DNA from 2 places in the Salinisphaera sp. SWV1 genome. Region 2 is predicted to be linked to the other one. Evidence: riboswitches for the same ligand, from Rfam matches in the RefSeq annotation. Region 2 holds a riboswitch; the other holds the start of a gene.
What was found. Region 2 has a riboswitch for cobalamin ahead of ACS8YF_RS09910 (TonB-dependent receptor domain-containing protein). Riboswitches for the same ligand answer to the same signal wherever they lie in the genome.
Positions count from the first base shown of each region.

Region 1: another riboswitch for cobalamin. It lies ahead of ACS8YF_RS18735 (CbtB domain-containing protein); the one in region 2 lies ahead of ACS8YF_RS09910 (TonB-dependent receptor domain-containing protein).

Region 1 is NZ_JBQDYE010000063.1:3,462-11,411, reverse strand. It holds partial or broken gene ACS8YF_RS18745 (ATP-binding protein) at 1-919, opposite strand, end outside; gene ACS8YF_RS18740 (CbtA family protein) at 906-1,652, opposite strand; gene ACS8YF_RS18735 (CbtB domain-containing protein) at 1,754-1,948, opposite strand; cobalamin riboswitch at 1,996-2,200, opposite strand; gene ACS8YF_RS18730 (cobalamin biosynthesis protein) at 2,291-2,719, shown strand; gene ACS8YF_RS18725 (cobalt-precorrin-5B (C(1))-methyltransferase) at 2,743-3,846, shown strand; gene cobM (precorrin-4 C(11)-methyltransferase) at 3,955-4,719, opposite strand; gene cbiE (precorrin-6y C5,15-methyltransferase (decarboxylating) subunit CbiE) at 4,841-6,082, opposite strand; gene ACS8YF_RS18710 (cobalt-precorrin-6A reductase) at 6,117-6,869, shown strand; gene cobJ (precorrin-3B C(17)-methyltransferase) at 6,854-7,615, opposite strand; gene ACS8YF_RS18700 (precorrin-2 C(20)-methyltransferase) at 7,612-7,950, opposite strand, start outside.
Region 2 is NZ_JBQDYE010000017.1:20,197-28,146, reverse strand. It holds gene ACS8YF_RS09935 (chemotaxis protein CheW) at 1-609, shown strand, start outside; gene ACS8YF_RS09930 (hypothetical protein) at 712-870, shown strand; partial or broken gene metH (methionine synthase) at 1,100-3,835, opposite strand; gene ACS8YF_RS09920 (GxxExxY protein) at 3,889-4,278, opposite strand; partial or broken gene ACS8YF_RS09915 (homocysteine S-methyltransferase family protein) at 4,333-5,367, opposite strand; cobalamin riboswitch at 5,518-5,746, shown strand; gene ACS8YF_RS09910 (TonB-dependent receptor domain-containing protein) at 5,860-7,752, shown strand; gene cobO (cob(I)yrinic acid a,c-diamide adenosyltransferase) at 7,771-7,950, shown strand, end outside.

The DNA.
Region 1 (7,950 bases), on a different contig from region 2:
CTGCATTGCCGGGATCGCTGCCGCCCGTCCGGGGCGGGCCCGAATCCGGCTCGCCGCCCGCCGACTCGGAATGGCGCCGATGACAGAGCACGAACTCGGCGACGGCCTCGATATCCGCTTCGCTGACGGCATTCCGGCCCTGCCAGCCCGCGTGCGCCCGGGCCGCCTGGCGCCAGTGCAGATCCGCGCGCACACCCTCGACATCGGCCGCCACGCAGCGCTCGGCGATCGCCACCTTGCTCGTCTCCGGGCAGATCACATTCGATAACCGCGTCCGGGCCGCCTCGATCTGCGCGGCGAGTTGGGCCTGGGCATCGGCCCAACTCGCGGCAAAGGTGGCCGGGTCCTGCTCGTAGGCCAGCCGCTGGTCGACGATCGCCCGGCGTTCGTCCGCGCGATAGCGCGGTTCGAGTTCCACACACAGACCGAAGCGGTCGGCGAACTGCGGGCGCAGCTCGCCTTCGTCCGGATTCATGGTGCCGATCAGGACAAACTCGGCCGCATGTTCACGGCTGATGCCGTCGCGCTCGATGCGGTTGATCTTGGAGGCGGCCACATCGAGCAGTACGTCGACCAGCGGATCGGCGAGCAGGTTGACCTCATCGATATACAGATAGCCGCCGTGGGCGCGGCCGATCACGCCGGGACGATAGGCCACCTCGCCAGTGCCAAGTGCGCGCTGCAGATCAAGGCTGCCAATCACCTGTTCCTCGGTCGCCCCCAGCGGCAGCGTGACGAAGCGCCCGGCCGCTCGCGCATCGATCGCCGCCAGGCCGCGCGCCAGCGTGGACTTGGCCGCACCGCGCGGACCAGAGACGAGCACGCCCGCCAGCGCAGGCTCGATCGCGGCCAGGATCAGCGCAGTCTTGAGCCGATCCTGGCCGACCACGGCCGCGAACGGGAAATCAGCGTGCGACATGCGCCATACCCTGCGGTGACCCGGCGGCCCCGATCCAGCGCCGCATTGCCCAGCCACAGGCCGTGCCCAGCACCAGCCAGAGCAGGAGATTGGTCGCGCCGCTGGCCCAGATGAATTGCTGGTGGATCTGTTCGAGCGCGGCCGTCGCCGCCGGGCCATGGCCGGCATAGGCCGAGCCGGCCGGCTCGGGCGCGCCGAACAGATACGGCAGCGGCATCAAGACCAGGGCCGGCAGCTTCTTCCAGCCCGGCGCGAATACGGCCATCGCCAACGCGACGATCACCACGGCCACCGTAGCGGCCCACCAGAGTTGGCGATCGGTCAGTGCCGCGGCGAGCGTGCCCGGCACTTCGGGCGACAGCCCGAGCGCCGGGGCCACGAACACCGACGCGAACCCGGACAGGCCCCAGAGCGCGCCGGGCGCAGGCCCCAGCGGCGTGCCGCACGCAAGCGTCGCGACGCTCATCGCCACCATCAACAGCAGCGCGAAGCCGATGGCGACGCCGATATCGGCCGCGATGGTGAACAGCATCCGCGGCGCCCCGTCGGCCGGCGCCCAGGCGTGCACTTCATCGGCGGAATGCGCGCCCGCCGCGTGGTGATGTGCGGGCTGCTCGTAGTGCTCGGCCTGGGCGATCAGCGGCGCGGTGGTGAATTGCTCGCCGAGACCCAGCAGCGCCCCGACCGCCAGGCCGATGGCCACGGACAGAAAAATCAATCGTCGAAACAGCATGCGCTCTCCCGGTATGCGATCCGCGTCCCGGCGGATCGCCAGAATGCTCGAACACGGTCGTTATCGCCGCGGCGAGGCGGCGAGGCAGTGTCACGTGACGATCAGTGGCAGGGAAAGGACGCCGAGTGACGGGCGTCGTGGGCCGCGTTATGCACCGGCATGATGTGGGAAAAACCCACGCCGTAGACGACGAACAGGCCGATCAGTGTCGCCCCGGCAAGCTGGACGGCCTGGCTGACACGGGACGCCGGCAAGGCCGGGTTGTGGCCGGCGGCGGAAGTCTGGCTGGTTTGCATGTACACACCCGTACGTTGAAATCACCGGGTTCGGCGCGTGGCAAGCGACGAACCTTGCACCCAGGGCCGGTCTCCGGACTCGCGAAGGTCGTATCCCGACCCGTCCATGCCTTCCCGCGCGAAACGCGCAGTGGCTCGATATGGACTGTATCGCCTACCGTTGCGGGGGCAGCAGCGGCCTTGCGCACGAAGCGCGCACCGCTTTCCCGATTATCCTGCGGCGAGGCAGGCACCCTGTAACCTGGAGTCTAGGTTGGGGGGTCGAGGCGGTCAAATGGCTCGACCGGGAAGACTCTCGGTTATGCTCGGCGGCTGAATGGCCGATGAAACGGAGTGACCAGCATGCATGGCAACCGGCTGTGGTTTGCGGGGCTGGGCCTCCGGCGCGATTGCCGCGCCGGTGAGCTGGCGGCATTGCTCGCGGCGAGCTGCGGCGAAGCCGGTATCGAGATGCGGGCGCTGCACGCCCTTGCCTGCCTCGATCTGCGCGTATCGGAACCGGGCCTGCAGGACCTGGCCGAAACACTCGGGCTCGTGCTGCACGCCTTGCCGGCCCGGCGCCTGGCGGCCTTCAACGACCGGCTGTCGCAGCATTCGCCACGGATCCAGGCGCGGTACGGGGTCGGCGGGATTGCGGAAGCCGCGGCCCTGGCCTCGGCCGCCGCAGGCCACACCGGGGCCCCCCCCCGGCTCGCGGTGACGCGTCGCCAAAGCGCTGCGGCCACGGTCGCGATTGCGGTTCGCGAAACCGCTGCCGTGCCATCCCGCTAGCCGACGCGTCGTAACAAGCGTTTATGCGCGAGGAAAGCAGCGAACACGGCGGCACGTTACGCACCGGCTGGACCACGGGCGCCACCGCGACCGCGGCCGCGGTCGCCGCCGCCCATCGACTGTTGTTCGACACGGTACTGGAGCGCGTGCATCTGCGGCTGCCGCGGGGGCGCGAAGCCGTATTGCCGGTCGCCGACAGCCGCGTGATCGCGCCGGCCCGCCTGGCCGAGGCGGGGCTGATCAAGGACGCCGGCGACGATCCGGATGCCACCCACGGCGCCCGCGTCTGGGTACAGCTCGAATTGACCGCCGCGCCGGGCATACGGTTCGAAGCCGGCGTCGGCGTAGGCACGGTCACACGCAGCGGTCTGGCCCTGGCGGTGGGCGAACCGGCCATCAACCCGGTGCCGCGCCGCATGATCGCCGACCACCTCGCCCGCGTCGCCGCCGATGCGGGCTACGCGGGCGGCTTTCGCGTGATTGTCGGCGTCGACGACGGCGAGCGCATCGCGGAAAAAACCATGAATGGCCGGCTCGGTATCATCGGCGGGCTGTCGATCCTGGGCACGACCGGCATCGTGCGGCCGTTTTCCTGTGCCGCCTATATCGCCTCCATCCATCAGGGGATCGACGTGGCCCGCGCCAACGGCCTGACCCATCTGGCCGCGGCCACCGGCTCGACCAGCGAAGCCGTGGTCCGCGCAGCCTATGACCTGCCCGATATGGCGATCATCGAAATGGGCGATTTCGTGGGCGCGGTCGTGAAATACCTGAAACGCTACCCGGTGGCCCGGCTTACGCTGGTCGGCGGCTTCGGCAAGTTCAGCAAGCTCGCCGCCGGCCGGCTCGATCTGCACAGCCGGCGCGGCGGCGTGGATTTCGAATTTCTGGCCGGCCTGGCCCCGGAGGCCGATGCCGCCACGCAGCAGGCGATCCGCACCGCGAACACCAGCCTTGCGGCGCACGGGCTCGCCCGCGATGCCGGCATCGATCTCGCCGCCCGCATCGCCCGGCGCGCCTGGCAGAAAGCCGGCCATTACCTGCCGCCGCAAACGCGACTGGAACTCTGGGTGATCGACAAGCCCGGCCGGGTTCTCGCCCGTTACGGCCGTCTCGACGACCGCTAGCAACTTCGATGAACGCATGGTCCCGCCCGCCGGCGGACAGGCATCAAACCATCGGCGTCGGTGCGGCGGACCCTATCGCCCTGCGGAATACGACGCCCCGGTCCGGAGTCAGTCCTCACTCGCCCAGCGATAACGGCTGGCATGGGTCGGGTCGTAGAGCTTGCTTTCGTTGAAGTCGGTCGCCCCCACAACCGGCCCGACGAAGATGATGGCGTTGCGCTTGGCTGCCAGCGTATCGGCGGCGGCGACCAGGTCGGCCAGCGGCGCGCGGACGATCCGTTGTTCGGCCCAGGACGCCCGTTGCACGATCGCGGCCGGGCAGTCCGCGCCATACGACGGCAGCAGGCGTTCGACCACCTCGGCGATGACCTGCAGCGACAGATGAATCGCCAGGGTCGTGCCGCTGACCGCGAATGTTTCCAGCGTCTCGCGGGCGGGCATGTTCGAGGCCCGCCCCTGGGTGCGGGTGATGATCAGGGACTGGCCGACTTCGGGCACGGTCAGCTCCTGGCCGAGCGCGGCGGCCGCGGCCGCGAAAGCCGGCACACCGGGAGTGAGCGTGTAGTCGATGCCGGCCTCGCTCAGCCGGCGCAGCTGTTCGGCCAGGGCGCTGTAAATGGCCAGATCGCCGGAATGCAGGCGCGCGATATCGTAGCCGGCATCGGTGGCATCGATCATGCGGGTGATCATGTCGTCCAGGCTCATGCCGGCGGTATTGATCGCGTCGGCACCGGGCTTGAGATGATCCAGTACCGCGGCCGGGATCAGGGATCCGGCATACAGACACAGATCGCAGCGCCCCAGCCGGTCGACGGCGCGTAGCGTGAGCAGGTCGGGCGCGCCGGGGCCGGCGCCGATGAAATGCACGGTCATGGTTTGGTCTCCTTCGGGCCTGCCGGGTTTTCCTGCGAGTCCGGGGCGTGGCACGCCGCGACGCCACGCGCGCCCGGCGGGACAGGATGGGCGGTCGCCAATGCGGCGTTCGCACGACATCTCAACGGGTCCGGGTCCAGCAGCCGATCGTCACCGGCCGCGCCGACGCCCAGCCATGGAAGCGACCCAGCGGCTCAGCACGCTCGATACCGATCCGGCGCAACGTCCCGCCATGGCGTTGCATGGCCGCGGCAAGCACCGCATCGCCTTCGACGGTCACGCTCGTGGCCACCAGTCGGGCCTGTTGTCCCGCGGCCAGCGATGCCAGACAGCGTTCGACCAGGCCTGCGTGGGTCAGCCCGCCGCCGATGAAAATCGCATCGGGCGTGGGCAGGTCCGCCAGCGCCTGCGGTGCACTGCCGTGTATGCATTCCAGCGCCGGCACGCCGAGCCGCTCGGCATTGCGCCGTACCCGTTCGGCCCGTTCGGCTCGCGCCTCAAGCGCGATCGTCCGATTGGCCGGGTCGGCCAGCATCCACTCGATGCCGACCGCGCCGGAACCGGCGCCGATATCCCAGAGTGTTTCGCCCCGGCCCGGGGCGAGCAGCGCCAGCACCACGGCCCGGACCTCGGCCTTGCTGATCTGGCCGTCGTGCTCGAACAGCGCCTCCGGCCGCCCGGCAACCCGCGGGATCGGCTGCGCCCGGGCACCGGCGACACAATCCACGGCCACTACGTTCAGGGCCGCGATATCCGCATGCGCCCAGTCGGCCGCCCTATCGCTCAGGCAGCGCGCCCCGGCACCGCCGAGATGTTCGAGCACTGTCAACCGTGACGGCTCGAATCCGGTCTCCCGCAACAGCCGCGCGACCGCCGCGGGGGTGCGACCGTCCCAGCTCAAAAGGATGAGGCGCGTGCCATTGTCCAGGTACGGCCGTATCGCGGCCAGATCCCGGCCATGGACCGACAGGCAATACACATCCTGGAGCGCCCACCCCAGCCGGGCCGCCGCCAGGGAAAACGCCGAGGGTCTGGGAAAGGCGCGCATCTCGCTCGGCGCCACCGAGCGGGCCAGCGTGGCGCCCACGCCGAACCAGAATGGATCCCCCGTGGCCAGTACGGCCACCGGCGTGCCGCGCCGGGCACGAATGCCGTCGATCGCATCCAGCAGCGGCGACGGCCAGGTTTCGCGGGTCTGGCCCGCAATCGGCGGCAGCATCGCCAGATGACGCCGGCCGCCGATCACATGCGCCGCACGCGCGACCGCCGCACGAGCCGCCGGTTCGAGCCCTGGCCAGCCGTCTTCGCCGAGGCCCACGATCGATAGCCAGGCCTGGACAGATGCGTCAGTATCTCGGCACATTGCCCGTCCGTTTGCGTCGGACCACGACCGATCCATGAAACTGCTGCTGCTCGGCGGCACCGCCGAAGCCCGCGAACTCGCGGCGTCCCTGGCCGCGTTCCCGGACGTCGAGGCCACCCTGTCGCTGGCCGGCGCGACCACGGCGCCTGCGCGTTTCGCCCTGCCGGTACGCCGCGGCGGCTTCGGCGGGGTCCACGGGCTGTCGCGTTATCTGGCCGCCGAAGCCATCGACGGCGTCATCGACGCCACCCATCCCTTCGCCGCGACCATGTCGGCGAATGCGGTGGCCGCCAGCGCTGCGCTGGGCATCCCGCTCTGGCGTATCGAGCGTCCGGCCTGGCAGGCCGGGCCGGGCGACGATTGGCATGACGCCGCCGACCCGCCTGCCGCCGCCCGGCGCTTGGCCGAGTTCGGGCCCCGTGTGTTTCTGAGCGTGGGCGCGCGCAGCCTGGCGCCCTTCGCGGACGTCGCCGGCAAGCACTGGATCGTGCGCAGCATCGAAGCGCCCGAGCCGGCCCCGGCGTTCGGCAGCTGGACACTGATTCGTGCCCGACCGCCTTTTGCGGTGGCCGACGAAATCGCCCTGTTTCGCATGCACGATGTCGATGTCCTGGTGACCAAGAACAGCGGCGCGCGGGCCACCGCGGCCAAGCTCGATGCGGCGCGCCGGCTCGGCCTTCCGGTCGTGATGATCGCGCGCCCGGCGCTGTCGGCGCCACAGCGGCATTTCGGCTCGGCCGAGGCCCTGATCGCTGCCTTGCCCGAACTGCATCAGGCGCGCGGATAGTAACGCGGGGTGTAGACGCGCGTGGCGCCACCCTGCGCGAACACCCGCGTGGTCGAGGCACCGACGATGACGAGCGTGCTCATGTCCGCCCGGGCTGGCGAAAAACACGCTAGATCGGTGATATGCAACGATTCGTCGACCCGGCCCACCGCCCGGCCAAGGACCACCGGCGTGGCCGGGTCGCGATAGCGGCGTATGATCGCCATCGCCGCCCCCAGCTGCCAGGGCCGCGCCCTGGAAATCGGGTTGTAGAACGCCAGCGCGAAGTCGGCATCAGCGGCGCGGTCGATGCGTTTTTCGATCCGGTCCCACGGCTTGAGGTTGTCCGATAGCGAGATCACGCAGAAATCGTTACCGAGCGGCGCCCCGGCCCGGGCGGCGACCGCCTGGATAGCGGAGACCGCCGGTGCGATGCGGACATCGACGGCCTGCCAACGGGGGTGATCGGCGCCTTCGAGTGCTTCCCATACCGCGGCGGCCATGGCGAAGATCCCGGGATCGCCGCCGGAGATCACCGCAACGCGGGCACCGTTGGCCGCCAGGTCCAGCGCATGTCGGGCCCGCGCCAGTTCTTCGCGATTGTCCGAGACATGCCGGGCCTGGCCGCACCCGGCCACGCGCTCGACATAGCCGGCATAACCCACCAGATCGGTCGCGGCTTCGAGAATCGCCGACGTTTCCGGCGTGATCCAGTCCGGATCGCCCGGCCCGACGCCGACCACCGCCAGCCAGCCGCCCGCGCTCATACCCGCACGCCCGGGCCGGGCAACAACACCATCGAGAAATACGGCGCCGGCCCCTCAGGGGCCTCGGCCAGCGGCATGACGCGCTGGCGCCCGCCCATGCTGGCGCGTTCGACATACCAGGCGGCCTCGCCACGTCCGGCCGCCGCCAGGGCCGCCCGAATACGCGGCAGATTGCGGCCGACCTTCATCACCACCACGGCCTGGGCCATGCCCAGCGCCGCGGTCAGCTGATCGTCCGGCAGCGTACCGGGCACGACCGCCAGCACATCGTCGCGCATGGCGATCGGGCGCGGCAACTGCGAGGCCCCGGCCAGCATGGCCGGCACCCCGGGAAT
Region 2 (7,950 bases):
TTGTTGCTGCTCGATCATGCGCAGCTCGCGGCCAACGACGCGGTCGCGGCGTATGCGGCGCTCGCCCAGGGCACGGCCGTTCGCGCCAAGGCGGTGAACGGCGCCGATGCCGCAGGCGCCGGCGAAGCCTGGACCCGTTTTGCCTACATGCACTTCACCGCGGCGGGCAAGCTCTCGGCCGCGGTGGAAGATATCGATGCGGTGACTGCTTATCCGTCGGACACCATGCCCTGTCCGGTGGGCGGGCCGTTTCAGGCGCGCTTCGTGCACGGCGGACGCACGGTCATGCTGGCCGATTTGCGGGCGTTGTTGTGGCGCGGTACCCCGACGACGGCCGAGGCCGGCCGGGTGCTGATCGTCACCGCCGATGACGGCGCGGTCGGTTTTGTCGTGGACAGCGTCGAGGCCATCGCCTATATCGAGGCGCCGGCAGCGTCGTATCACGAGCACCGCGCCGGGCCGCGCTCCGACGGCGACGGTCTGGTGGGCTGCAAACGCCTGGTCCGGGTCGGCGTCGGCGCGCAGCAGCAGTTCCTGTCGGTGGTGCGGCTGCGCGATCTGGCCGCCATGCTGCTGGCCGAGCCGTCGCGCGTGCAGGCCGCGGGCTGACGGGGCCGGCTCGTCAAGCCGCGCACCGAACGACGGCCCGCCGTCCGCGCGGCAGGCCGGTAACCATAAGAGTCCATTTGAAAACTTGAAGACGGACACGCCGTGGCAGCAGGCGCCGCCAGGCTTTCGGGCTGCGTTTTCGCGAAGAAAAACAGTCCGCAGATCAACGCCGATGCGGTTATCGTTTGGCGGCATAGCGGATTTGAGGCGCTCACCGGACACGGAGTCGGCCCGAACATCGCATACGAAGGCTTTACGTGAATCCGCGAGCCCGCCGCGAATGGCCGGCCTATTGACTTCGCTTTCGAGAACTATCCGCAGATTACACGGATTTCGCAGATTATTAGGGCGCGCGGTGCGTGGCATCAATGCCTGCCGTTGTTGCCGCCGCATTCGGGATACGCACCGGTGCCCGCTCTCTTTATTCCAATCTGTGCAATCTGCGTAATCTGTGGATAAAGGCCTTAAACAAGGGTTTTGAAACTCACTCTCAGGCTTCGGGCTCGTAGCCGAGATTCGGGCCCAGCCATTTCTCGGCGGTCTCGACGTCCCAGCCCTTGCGCTCGGCATAGTCGCGGACCTGGTCCCTGGCCACGCGGCCGACCACGAAATAGCGCGATTCCGGATGCGCGAAATACCAGCCGGACACGGCCGCGCCCGGCCACATGGCGCGGGATTCGGTGAGCGTGATGCCGGTGTGGGTTTCCACGTCCAGCAGTTCCCAGAGTGTGTCCTTGCCGGTGTGCTCGGGGCAGGCCGGATAGCCCGGCGCCGGGCGGATGCCGGCGTATTTCTCGCCGATGAGTTCGGCGTTGTCCAGATTCTCATCCGGCTGGTAGCCCCAGATTTCGGTGCGCACGTGGCGGTGCATCCATTCGGCGAAGGCCTCGGCCAGCCGGTCGGCCAGGGCCTCGACCAGGATGGCGTTGTAATCGTCGTGCTGGGCCTTGAACTGTTCGACCTTTGCCGATGAGCCAAGGCCGGTGGTGACGGCGAAGCCGCCGATCCAGTCGTCGACGCCGGCGTCGTGCGGGGCGACGAAGTCGGCCAGGCTGCGATTGGGCACGCCACGGCGATGCTCGGCCTGCTGGCGCAGCTGGTGCACCACCGAGACCACTTCGGAGCGGTCGTCAGACAGCACTTCGATATCGTCCAGGTTCCCGGCGGTACGCGCGGGGAAAATCCCGACCACGCCGCGCGCGGTCAGCCACTTCTCGTCGACGATCTGCTGGAGCATGGCCTGGGCGTCGTCGAACAGTTTGCGCGCTTCCTTGCCCTTGTTCGGATCGTTGAGGATGTCGGGGTAGCGACCCTTCATCTCCCAGGACAGAAAGAACGGCGTCCAGTCGATGTATTCGATCAATTCCTCGATCGGGAAGTCGTCGAATTCATACAGACCCGATACGTCGTCGTGGGCGCCGTCGGTCGTGTCGTTGGCATGCGGCAGCGGCTGGCGCTTGGCGTATTTCGTCTCGCCCGGCAGTTTCGGGGCGGGCGGCGTGTAGGCCGACCAGTCGAGTTGGACGCGGTTGGCGCGTGCGGCATCGAGTGACAGGAACTTGGTCTGGCGCTTGGCGGCATGCCGCTCGCGCATCTTGTCGTAGTCTTCCTTCAACTCGGCGACCAGTTTCTCGCGCGATTCCTTGCCGACCATGCGCGAGGCCACCGGCACCGAGCGGGAGGCGTCCTTCACCCACATCACCGCACCCTCGTAGGCGGGGTCGATCTTGACCGCGGTGTGGGCGCGCGAGGTGGTCGCGCCGCCGATCAGCAGCGGCGTCGTCATGCCGCGGCGTTGCATTTCGGCCGCGACATTCACCATTTCGTCCAGCGACGGCGTGATCAGGCCGGACAGGCCGATGACGTCGGCGTTGTGTTTTTCGGCGGCGTCGAGGATGTCGTTCATCGGCACCATCACGCCGAGATCGATCACCTCGAAGTTGTTGCACTGGAGTACCACGCCGACGATGTTCTTGCCGATGTCGTGCACGTCGCCCTTGACGGTCGCCATGATGATGGTGCCGTTGTTTTTCGAGGCGTCGCCGGATCGGGCTTTTTCCTCCTCGATGTAGGGGATCAGATGTGCCACCGCCTTTTTCATCACGCGGGCGGATTTCACCACCTGTGGCAGGAACATCTTGCCGGCGCCGAACAGGTCGCCGACCACGTTCATGCCGTCCATCAGCGGGCCTTCGATCACCTCCAGCGGCTTGTCGGCTTTTTGCCGGGCCTCTTCGGTGTCCTCCACGGCATAGGTGTCGATGCCCTTGACCAGCGCGTGTTCCAGGCGTTTGCTCACCTCCCATTCGCGCCAGGCGAGATCCTCCGTGGAGGCCGCTTTCTTGCCGCCACCCTTGTACTGCTCGGCCAGATCCAGCAGGCGCTCGGTGGCATCGTCGCGGCGGTTGAGGACGACGTCCTCGCAGGCCTCGCGCAGCTCTTCGGGGATATTGTCGTAGATTTCGAGCTGGCCGGCGTTGACGATCGCCATGTCCAGGCCCGCCGGAATGGCGTGGTAGAGAAACACCGAGTGCATGGCCTGGCGCACCCGCTCGTTGCCGCGAAACGAAAACGACACGTTCGACAGCCCGCCCGAGACATGGCAGCCGGGGCAGGACTCGCGCACCCGTTTCGTGGCATTGATGAAATCGACGGCGTAGTTGTTGTGTTCCTCGATGCCGGTGGCAATGGCGAAGATGTTGAGATCGAAGATGATGTCCTCGGGCGGGAAGTCGAGCTCCTCGACCAACATCTTGTACGCACGCTGGGCGATCTCGACCTTGCGATCCTCGGTGTCGGCCTGGCCGTTCTCGTCGAAGGCCATCACCACCACGGCCGCGCCGTAGTCCAGACACGCCTGGGCCTGTTCGAGAAACTTCTCCTCGCCTTCCTTGAGCGAGATGGAATTGACCATCCCCTTGCCCTGGATGCACTGCAGTCCGGCTTCGATGACCTCCCACTTCGAGGAGTCGATCATGATCGGCACGCGGGCGATATCCGGCTCGCCGGCGATCAGGTTGAGGAACTTGCGCATGGCCGCGGCCGAGTCGAGCATGCCCTCGTCCATGTTGACGTCGATCACCTGGGCGCCGTTTTCGACCTGGTCGCGGGCGACCTCCAGCGCGGTGTCGTAATCCTCTTCCTTGATCAGGCGCATGAACCGCTTGCTGCCGGTCACATTCGTGCGCTCGCCGATGTTGATGAAGTTGGTTGCTGACGTCATTGAAACCTCTGTTTTGTCCGCAGATCGACGCAGATCAACGCAGATAGGATGAATGGTTAACCCGGGCGATGACTTCGGATCAGTCGCCGGTGCTGTAATTCGGGCGTGCCGAAGTTCAGCAGCAGACCGCGCTCGATGCCGGTGGTCTTCAGATAGTTGATGACCTGGGCCTCGTGTTGCGGCGTTAGCCGGGATAGGGCCTTGAGTTCCAGGATCACGCTTTCAAAGCAGATGAAGTCCGCCCGGAACTGGCTTTGCAGCGGGCGTCCCTTGTACTGAACGTCGAGCAAGGGTTCGCGAACGTACGGCACGCCGCGCTCGGTCAGTTCGATCGCCAGGGCGTCGTGATAGACGCTCTCCAGAAAACCGTTACGCAAGTAGCGATGGACCTCGAATGCAGCCCCGAGTATCGGATATGTCTGCTCGTCCTGCCCCTCGCTCTTCATCTGCGTCGATCTGCGTTGATCTGCGGAAAAATATCTTCAGGCCGAAGCGGTGAATGGCTCCAGGCCGGACAGGCGCATGGTCCGCTTGATCTCGGGCCGGCGGCGCGGGGCTTTGCCGGCCACGGCGCTTGCGATGGCGCCGATATGCTCCGGGGTCGAGCCGCAGCAGCCGCCGGCCATGTTGAGCAGGCCCGATTCGGCCCATTCGCCGATGTGCTCGGCCATTTCGTCCGGTTGCAGGTCGTATTCGCCGAATTCGTTGGGCAGGCCGGCGTTGGGATAGGCGTGGGTGTAGCAGGGCGCGATGCGCGACAGCTCGGCGACGTACTGGCGCAGCGCGTCCGGGCCAAGCGCGCAGTTCAGCCCCATGGTGAGCGGCCGGCCGTGGGCCACCGAGTTGTAGAACGCCTCGGTGGTCTGACCGGACAGAGTCCGACCCGAGGCATCGGTGATGGTGCCGGAAATCATCAGCGGCACGTCGATACCGCGCTCGCGCATGAGCCTGCGCACGGCATAGATCGCCGCCTTGGCGTTGAGGGTGTCGAAGATGGTCTCCATCAGAATGATGTCGACGCCGCCTTCGAGCAGGGCCTCGGCGGCCTGGCCGTAGGCGGTGGCCAGTTCGACGAAATCGGTGTTGCGCTTGCCGGGATCGTTGACGTCCGGCGAGATGGAGGCAGTGCGATTGGTCGGCCCGATCACGCCGGCCACGTACATCGGCTGCGCGTCGCTCTGGAATTCCTCGACTACCTCGCGGGCGAGTTTGGCGGCCTCGACGTTGAGCTCCACCGCCAGGTCTTCCATGTGGTAGTCGGCCTGGGCGATCGTGGTCGAAGAGAACGTGTTGGTCGTAATGATATGGGCCCCGGCCTCGGCATACTGCCGGTGGATGCCCCGGATCAGATCCGGATAGGTCAGCGTCAGCAGGTCGTTGTTGCCCTGCAGATCGGAGGCCCAGTCGGCGAAGCGCTCGCCGCGGTATTCGGCCTCGGACGGGCCGTAATTCTGGATCATGGTGCCCATGGCGCCGTCGATCACCAGAATCCGGTCGGCCAGAACGCGTTCGATGGCGTGTCGCGTATCGCTCATATCACCCTGCAGCTCGCGAATAGGGGTCGTAGTATATCCGCTTATCCGGATAAGCGAAAAACCCACGAGCTCTGGCCGCGTGCGGGCCGCGGGCCGATCGGGCGCGTTGCCGGCGCCAGGCCCGGCTTGACGGCGTCTCGGGGGCTGCCTAGCATCGTCGACGTGACAGGTGTCGCATCCACGGATGCGGTGAAACGGGAAGTCGGTGCGCGCGCAAGCGCCAGGCCGACACTGCCCCCGCAACGGTAGGCAGCGCCGTGTGATAATCCACGGTGTCGCGCATTCCAGCCACTGAGGCGAACACCTCGCCTCGGGAAGGCCGCGCGCAGACATGGGTCTGACTGCAAGTCCGGAGACCGGCCTGGCACAGGGGATCGTCGCCACACGCGATCGGTGCCGGCGCGTGTTCGCGCGCGGTCCGTTCGTCTTGCCCGGCGATGGTCAGCGACTTCGGCACGCGGACGGGCGTGCCCGCCGATCGAGACGACGACAATGCAGTTTCGCACCGGGCCCGCATTTGCGGCCCTGCTCGGGGTATCGTCTGCCTGGGGGGCGTCGCCGCCGCCGGCCGCGACCACCGATTTGAACCCGGTGGTGGTGACCGCCACGCGCACGCCGCAATCCCGGAACAGTACGCTGGCCGCCACCACGGTCATTACCCGGGCCGACATCGAGCGCAGTCAGGCCCAGAGTCTGGCCGAACTGCTCGGCGATACGCCGAGTCTGTCGATCGCCAACAACGGCGGACCCGGCAAGGCCACATCCATTCACCTGCGCGGCACCGATGCCAATCAGGTGGTGGTGCTGGTCGACGGTGTGCGCTGGGGCTCGGCCACCAACGGCCAGGCCGCGATCCAGGATTTCCCGGTCTCCCAGATTCAGCGCATCGAGATCGTGCGTGGGCCGCGTTCGTCGCTGTACGGTGCCGATGCGGTCGGCGGCGTGATCCAGATCTTCACCCGCGACGGCAAGGGGGCCAAGGGCCGCGGGCCCACGCCGTATTTCTCGGTCACCGGCGGCAGCTACGACACCTGGAAAGGCCAAGGCGGCGTTTCGGGGGCGACGAAACGCCTGTACTACAACCTGAGCGTCTCGGGCGAATATACCGGCGGCTTCAATGCCTGTACCGGCCGGCCATTCAGCTCGCCCAAGGGGGGCGCCGGCTGTTACGCCAATCAGCCCGACCGCGATGGCTACCACCGCGCGGACGGTTCGGCGAACGTCGGTTATACATTCGACAACGGCTGGTCGGTGAACGGTCACTATCTTCGGTCCGATGGTCATGTCGAATACGATGGCCCTACGACCAACCAGTCGCATTCGGTGCAGGCAGTCTATGGCCTGGGCGTGGATGCGCCGCTGACCGATTTCTGGGATGCCAAGCTGCGTCTGTCGCGCAGTCGCGATCGGTCGAAAAACTATTTCGACGGCGATTATGTCAGCCGTTTCGACACGCGCCGCGATAGCGTCAGCTGGCAGAACGATTTCGCGCTCGCCAGACAGCAGAGTGCCACCGTCGGGATCGATTATCGCCGGGACGCGGTGACCAGTTCGGCCGACTACAAGCAGAACAAGCGCGACAACACCGGCGTGTTCGGCGAGTACCAGGGCCGCTTCGGCGCCCACGAGATCGATCTGGCCGCCCGGGATGACGACAACCAGGCCTATGGCAATCATGCCACCGGCTCGATCACCTACGGCTATCACGTCAACAAGACCTATACGCTGACCGCCGCCTACGGCAACGCCTTTAACGCACCGACTTTCAACGATCTCTACTATCCGGACACGCCGGGTTTTCCGCCGGCGTCCAACCCGGATCTCAAGCCGGAGAAATCGCGCACGGGCGAAATCGGCCTCAAGGCCACGCCGGGCTGGGGCCACTGGGCGATCCATGCCTACCAGACCGATATCAACGACGAGATCACGCTGGACGCCAACTACACGCCACGCAACGTGAGTTCGGCGCGCATCCGCGGCGTGGAGGGCGAGGTGACGGCCTATATCGGCCGCTGGCGTATCGGCGCGAATGCCGACTGGCTGGACGCCGAGAACCGCGGGCGCGGGCCGAACCACGGCAACGATCTGGCACGCCGCCCGAACTACTCGGCTTCGCTGCACGTCGACCGCGATCTGTTCGCGCGGTTCGCCGCCGGCGCCAGTGCCAAGCTGGTCGGGTCGCGCTACAACGGTCCGGCCAACACCGACAGGCTCGGTGGTTACGCACTGTTCGGTCTGACAGGCGAAATGCGGGTGACCGAGGCGTGGAAAGTTCAGGCCAAGCTATCCAACATGTTCGATCGTCATTACCAGACCATCGACTTCTACAACCAACCCGGGCGGGCGGTTTATGTCACCGTCAGCTATAGCCCGGGCCATATCTGAGCCAGCAAAGGCCATGTCATGAGCGAATCGAAAAGCGACGCCCGCCACAAGGCGACGATGCAGAAGCACAAGGAAAAAGTCGACGCGGGCATCCAGGCCGCGGATATCGAGCGCGGCGTGTTCGTGTTCATTACCGGCAAGGGCAAGGGCAAGTCGTCCTCGGCCTTCGGCATGGTGATGCGTGCACTCGGCTACGGC